2 regions of the Pseudomonas sp. Ma2-10 genome follow, and region 1 is predicted to be linked to the other one. Evidence: riboswitches for the same ligand, from Rfam matches in the RefSeq annotation. Region 1 holds a riboswitch; the other holds the start of a gene.
The links. A riboswitch is a leader RNA that binds a small molecule or an ion and turns the genes downstream of it on or off. The one in region 1 is predicted to bind cobalamin.
Positions count from the first base shown of each region.

Region 2: linked by a shared signal. The riboswitch ahead of ACXPVS_RS18515 (CbtB domain-containing protein) and the one ahead of cobO (cob(I)yrinic acid a,c-diamide adenosyltransferase) in region 1 are both predicted to bind cobalamin.

Region 1 is NZ_JBTEYL010000019.1:54,033-57,432, forward strand. It holds gene ACXPVS_RS20245 (cobyrinate a,c-diamide synthase) at 1-1,073, opposite strand, end outside; gene cobO (cob(I)yrinic acid a,c-diamide adenosyltransferase) at 1,070-1,681, opposite strand; cobalamin riboswitch at 1,763-1,998, opposite strand; gene ACXPVS_RS20255 (hypothetical protein) at 2,153-2,737, shown strand; gene ACXPVS_RS20260 (PQQ-dependent sugar dehydrogenase) at 2,806-3,400, shown strand, end outside.
Region 2 is NZ_JBTEYL010000016.1:19,380-22,779, forward strand. It holds gene nfuA (Fe-S biogenesis protein NfuA) at 1-64, shown strand, start outside; gene cobM (precorrin-4 C(11)-methyltransferase) at 152-898, opposite strand; gene ACXPVS_RS18505 (cobalamin biosynthesis protein) at 982-1,395, opposite strand; gene ACXPVS_RS18510 (CbtA family protein) at 1,392-2,099, opposite strand; gene ACXPVS_RS18515 (CbtB domain-containing protein) at 2,111-2,314, opposite strand; cobalamin riboswitch at 2,436-2,664, opposite strand; cobalamin riboswitch at 2,758-2,972, shown strand; gene cobW (cobalamin biosynthesis protein CobW) at 3,071-3,400, shown strand, end outside.

The DNA of each region.
Region 1 (3,400 bases):
GCAGCCAGACGCTTTTGCATCACCGCATCACCCGCCAGCAAGCCGACCAGTTCAGCGCGAGTGCCCTCGACGTCGGTCAACGAATCAAGCAAATACAGCATGCCGCCGCACTCCGCCAACAACGGTTTGCCGGCCGCATGGTGAGCGCCGATTGCAGTCAGCATGGTGGTGTTCTGTGACAGCGCCACATGGTGCAATTCGGGATAACCGCCCGGCAGGTAAAGGCTATCTGCCGGCGGCAATTGCGTGTCGTGGATCGGCGAGAAAAACAGCAACTCGGCGCCCATGGCCCGCAGCAAATCCAGGCTTGCGCCGTAGGTGAAGGCAAACGCTTCGTCACGCGCCACGGCAATTCGAACGCCGGCCAACAGAGGCTCGACAGCGATCACATCAGGCGCGGCGAAGGCCACCGCCGGTGGCAGCGCGACCTCGCAACTGCTGGCCAGTGCGTCAGCCGCCGCATCAAGGCGCAGGTCGAGATCGTTCAACTCACTGGCCTGAACCAAGCCGAGGTGTCGACTCGGCAATTCGATTCCGGTTTCCCGGGACAAGGCGCCATACCAGCGCAAGCCTTCCGTCAGGCTGCCTTCGAGCAATTGCGCGTGCCGCAACGTGCCAACACGATTGGCCAACACGCCCGCAAACGGCAAGTCCGGCTGATAGCGCGCCAGCCCCAGGGCCAGTGCGCCAAAAGTCTGGGCCATGGCGGTGCCGTCGATCACACCGAGCACCGGCACACCAAAGTGCCGCGCCAGATCAGCGCTGGACGGCGTACCGTCAAACAGTCCCATGACGCCTTCGATGAGAATCAGATCGGCTTCGCCGGCAGCCTCCCACAACAATCGACGACTTTCCTGCTCGCCGACCATCCACATGTCCAGTTGATATACCGGCGCACCGCTGGCGCGCTCGAGAATCATCGGGTCAAGAAAGTCCGGGCCACATTTGAACACGCGCACCTTGCGCCCTTGATTGCGATGCAAGCGGGCCAGCGCGGCGGTGACGGTGGTCTTGCCCTGACCGGAAGCCGGCGCGGCAATCAATACCGCCGGGCAATGACGTGGTTGACTCACAATTCGACGCCTTTTTGCGCTTTGATCCCGGCCTGGAACGCGTGCTTGATCACGCCCATTTCGGTGACGGTGTCAGCCAGTTCGATCATCTGCGGCTTGGCGCCGCGACCGGTGACCACCACGTGCTGCATCGGCGGACGGGCCTGCAAGTCGCTGAGCACTTGATCGAGATCCAGATAACCGTGCTTGAGCGCAATGTTCAATTCATCCAGCACCACCAGGCCGATCGACGGATCACGCAGCAATTCGCGAGACACCGCCCACGCGGCTTCAGCGGCGGCGATGTCACGCTGGCGATCCTGGGTTTCCCAGGTGAAGCCCTCGCCCATCACATGAAAACGCACCTGTTCGGCAAAGCGCCGGAAGAACAGTTCTTCGCCGGTGCTGCTGCGCCCCTTGATGAATTGCACCACACCACACTGCATGCCGTGGCCCATAGACCGGGCGAGCATGCCGAAGGCCGAGCTGCTTTTGCCTTTGCCGTTGCCGGTCAGCACCAGCAGCAGGCCACATTCATTTGGGGAATTGGCGATGCGTTCGTCGATCACGGCTTTTTTGCGCAGCATGCGCGCCAGATGACGTTCGTCACGATCGGGGGTATCAGTCATGGGGGAGCTCTCCGTTGAGGCTGGATAACGGCGGGCAGGCACAAGAATAGACGGCAAGAAGCCTGGCATCGCCCACCGTGATGCCGCTGGATGGATCAGGCCGGTCTCCGGGCTCATGAGCGGCGTTGTCGCCTGACTGCGCGCCTTCCCATGTCGACACACGACACAGTGGCTCTAGGCGCAGCCTTCACTCATTTACCGTTGCGGGGGCAGCGCCGGGATCATGGCTCTTCGTCACTTGAAGGCAGTCACTCACCGGCTTCCCAGTTTCACTCTGTCGACCACGGTCACAGAGCACCTGAAGCAAGCCGCGAAGGTTAGAGGGTTGGGGATGGAGCGTCAATTGAAGACGGGCGGCCTGCGAGCGAATAACTGCCGTCGATCAATTATCTGACGTCAATCTTGTGCCACACTCCAAGCAGCGATATCAAAGAGCCACAACCTCACAACACAACAACAAGGGTGAGCCACATGCAAGGCATGATCATCAGCAATCCGAAGCTGGAATTCCTGCGCCCGGTGCTGGAACGCTGGTTTGACTGTATCGACCGCTACAACGCCGTGCGCGGCGATAACGACACGCCTTACTGGTTCGACGAAAAGGCCAACCTGAGCCTGCTTTCCTCCGCGGCCTGGATGGCGGAAATGGTCACACTGCAACAAACACCGACCCGTAAACAGGTCGAAGAAGGCGAACGCAATGGCCGCGCCGATCTGTTTATCGCGACCAGCGAAGAACGCGCTTACCTGCAGGCGACCCAGCGCTGGCCACGCGTCAACAGCCTGAACCTGTCTCAAGCCTTGCAAGACATCACCAGCGAGGCCAAACGCATCAGCTACGCCAGCGACCTGAAACTCGGCTGCCTGTTTGTCGCGCCACAAAAAGCCCAACAAAGCGCCACCCCGGAAGAACTCCAGGACATGGTCGACGACCTGCAAAAGGAACACACCTGCGCGGTGGCCTGGTATTTCCCTTATGCCTATCGCAAATTGCACAACGAAGCCGGCAACTATCACCCCGGCATTGCCGTGCTGTTCAAGGAGGCCCGCGGCTGACCGGTTGAACCATCGCGCACCTGCGCTTCTCTATTGATTAGGTCAATGCATTCAAAGGGAAGATCAGTATGCGCAACCCCCCGCTCGCTCTCGTCATCGTACTCGCCGGAGGGCTTGCGGCCTGTGGTGAATCCGCCAGGCTGCAAGTCACCGACGGCTACGGCCCGTCACCCAAGCTGCCAGAACCGAATAAAACCCTGATCCCGACGGTCAACATCGCCCCGGCGATCGGCTGGCCGGACGGCGCGAAGCCTGTCGCCGCGACAGGGACTCAGGTGGCGGCTTTTGCCGAAGGTCTCGATCACCCACGCTGGCTTTACGTATTGCCTAACGGCGACGTGCTGGTGGCCGAAACCAACGCCCCTCCCAAACCCGATGACGGCAAAGGTATTCGTGGCTGGGTCATGGGTATAGTCATGGGCCGTGCCGGCGCCGGCGTACCGAGCCCGAACCGCATCACGCTGCTGCGGGACAAGGACCACGACGGCATCGCCGAAACCCGCACGGTGTTCCTGGAAAATCTCAACTCGCCCTTTGGTATGACCCTGGTCGGCAATGACCTGTACGTCGCCGACACGGACCGCTTGCTGCGCTTCCACTATGAAAGCGGCGAGACAGCGATCACGTCACCGCCGACGAAGGTGATCGACCTGCCGGGCGGTA
Region 2 (3,400 bases), on a different contig from region 1:
TCCCGAGCTCAAGGGCGTTCGTGACGTCACGGACCACACGCAGAAAGAAAACGCCTACTACTGAGTAAGGTGTTCGCTGCAAACCTAAAAACGGCGCCCGTGAGCGCCGTTTTTTTATGGGTGATTGACGGTTCCCACGGCGTAGGAACGGTCAGGGCCGGAAGAGATGTGCATGCCCGGCACGGTACAGTGACGACTCACTGAAGTGATCACTGCCCAAAACCCGACCCACCAAAATCAACGCCGTGCGCCGAAACCCCTTGGCTTGAACCTTCGCCGCAATGTCTTCAAGCGTCCCCACCACCCAATCCTGATCCGGCCAGGTCGCCCGGTGAATCACCGCGATCGGGCAATCCGCGCCGTAATGCGGCAGCAATTCGGCGAGGATTTTCTCCAGATGATTGACCCCCAGATGAATCGCCATAGTCGCCCCATGCTGCGCCAGGCTGCCAAGCTCTTCGCCGGCGGGCATCGCGGTTTTGTCGGCATAGCGGGTCAGGATCACACTTTGCGACACGTCGGGTAACGTCAGTTCCGCGCCCAGCAATGCCGCGCAGGCCGCCGTGGCCGTGACGCCGGGAATGATTTCATACGGGATGTCGAGTTCACGCAGGTAGCGGATCTGCTCACCAATTGCACCATAAAGACTCGGATCGCCGGAGTGCACCCTGGCCACATCCTGGCCTATGGCATGGGCGGATTTGATCAGCTCGATGATCTGTTCCAGGTGCAGTTCGGCGCTGTTGACTACCTGTTCGGCGCGATGACCTTCCAGCACGGCGGCAGGCACCAGGGAGCCGGCATAGATGATCACCGGGCAGCTGCGAATAAGCCGTTGGCCTTTGACAGTGATCAGTTCCGGGTCGCCGGGACCTGCGCCAATGAAGTAGACGGTCATCGTCGGTTCCTGTGAGAAAAAGGGGGCGGGCAAGGCTTCAGATGAAGATCGCTCATGATTGAAGGCGGGGATTATCGAGGATTTTATGCAGCGCCGGCCAACGCCAAGGTTGCCTGGGCATATTTTTGTCGTGAAATCAGCAATTTTGCCGGTGCCTGGGCCAATTGCTCGGCCAGGGCCAGGGCGGCACTTTCCGCGACGCCGTAGCAACCGGTGCGTTCGAACGCGATGTCCGAGCGGTGGCTGAGCTGCAGTTGATAGCCGGCCAGTTGTTCGCTGCTGAAGTACATCAGGGGGAGTGCTAGTTGTTCGGCCAATTCGATCAAGCCAGGTTCTTCGCGCTTCAGGTCGATGCTGGCCAGGGCCTTGATCTGGTGAAGTTCGATTTTATGAGCCTGTAACGCTTGATCGAGCAACGCCCGCAGCGTGCTGACGGGGCAGCCACGCTGGCAGCCCAGGCCGACCACTAACGTCGGCGCTGTGCTGATCTCAGTCATGCGCTGTATTGACCATCGCTTTTACGGCGGAACAACCAGGCACTGATCAGGCCCAAGGCCAGCCAGAATGCCACGTTGGTCAGCTGCGAAGCGATTTTGAACTGAGCTTCCAGGGCTTCTGGAGCCAGCATCGAGTGGGCTTCCGGTTGTGGTGCGCCGAGCACATGAGGGACAGCCAGGATTGCCACGCCGAGCACTTTCATCAGCCAGTGACGGCTGAACACGATCAATGCGATGCCGACGGCTGTGGAGGCTGCCGTGCCGATCCACCAAATCTGCCGTTGCGCCAAATCAGCTGCGGCAGTGCCCGGCAGTTCAGGCGGCAGAGCGAGGGTCGGTGCGAGCACGAACGTGGCGTAACCGGCCAGCCCCCAAAACAGGCCTTGGGAGGTTTTGGTCGGTGCGCGCAAGGTGTAAAGACCGGCCAGCATTAGGGCGAAACCGACCGCTACCACCAGATTGCCGCCGGTGGTGGCCAGCACGCGCTGCCAGCCGTTTTCCGGTTCCCAGCCTTCAGCATCGTGAGTGTGGGCGGTGACAGCACCTGCGGCGTGTTCGTGAACTTCAACAGCGGCGGGCTCGGATTTTTCGTAAGTCTCGGCCTGCAGAATCAACGGAGCCACCCAGAAGCTTTGTAGCAGGGTCAGTAGCAGGGCGGCCAGCAGCCCGGTGAACCCTGCGGTTTGCGCAATACGCTTGATCATATCGGCAGGTCTCAATGGCACGGGAATGCGGCGCTGTGGCGGGTATCGTGCGCGGCGTTGTGCACCGCTTCGATGTGCGAGAAACCGGCGAAATACACAAGGCTAACACCCAGGATCGACGCGCACACTGCGGCGGCCAGGCGTTGAGTCAGGGTATTGGTGGTGGTGGCGGTGCTCTTATCGGTGTTGCTGCCGGTACTGCTGATGATCGACATGGCGCTTCCCTCTGGTCTGTCAGCGGGTGATGTGGAGCGCATGGAAGACCCCTGCGAATCGCGCACGCAGAGGTTCAAACAGCGCCCGCCCACCGCGGGTTTGTTATTCAGTGATCGTAATGGTCACTTTGTGTTGCGGGCCGGTCTCCGGGCTCACGAGGGGCACTGGCTTTCGCCTTGACCTGCAAGCATCACCTTCCCATGCCGAATTGCTGGCACAGTGGATCTGACGCTTCGCTCGCTTACCGTTGCGGGGGCAGCACCGGACTGACATGACTTTAGAGTAAAGCACATGATTCACCGGTTTCCCGTTTCACCCTGTGAAGGGCACCCGTAACAAGGCGTGTAGGAGAGCATGGGCGAGGGTTGGGCGTCAATTGGCAAGGGTTCTCAACTCGACGTCACCGAGCTCAAGTGAACATTGACCCGCCCCCATGCGATGCGTAGCCTTGCGCTTTCGAGGTTCTTCGGCGTCTGCCGAAGCTAAGAAGGGAACGCGGTCGATGCCGCGGCTGCCCCCGCAACTGTGAACGGTGATATTCGCTGCCACGCCACTGCAAACCCTGTGCAACGGGTTCGCGGGAAGGCGCAGCGAATGCCAGGCCCACAAGCCCGACACGCCGTCAGCCAGGAGACCTGCCTCGATACAGATTCTCACTACAACCGGGCGGGGTGATCCGGTGGCGAACTCTTCCGCGCGCATCCGTCGTAGCGATTGTCGTCCCGTATGCCCGCCACCTTGCCAAAGGGCATCCGATGAAAACACTGGCCAAACTCCCCGTCACCATCGTTACCGGCTTCCTCGGCTCGGGCAAAACCACTTTGCTGCGGCACATGCTCGACAACGCTCAGGGCCGCCGCATTGCGGTGATCGTCAACGAATTCGGCGAGCTGGGCATCGACGGTGAAATCCTCAAACAGTGCGCCATTGGTTGCACTGAAGAAGAAGCCAACGGCCGCGTCTACGAACTGGCCAACGGCTGTCTGTGCTGCACCGTTCAGGAAGAGTTCTTCCCGGTGATGCGCGAATTGGTCGCCCGGCGCGCCGACCTCGACCACATCCTCATCGAAACCTCGGGCCTGGCT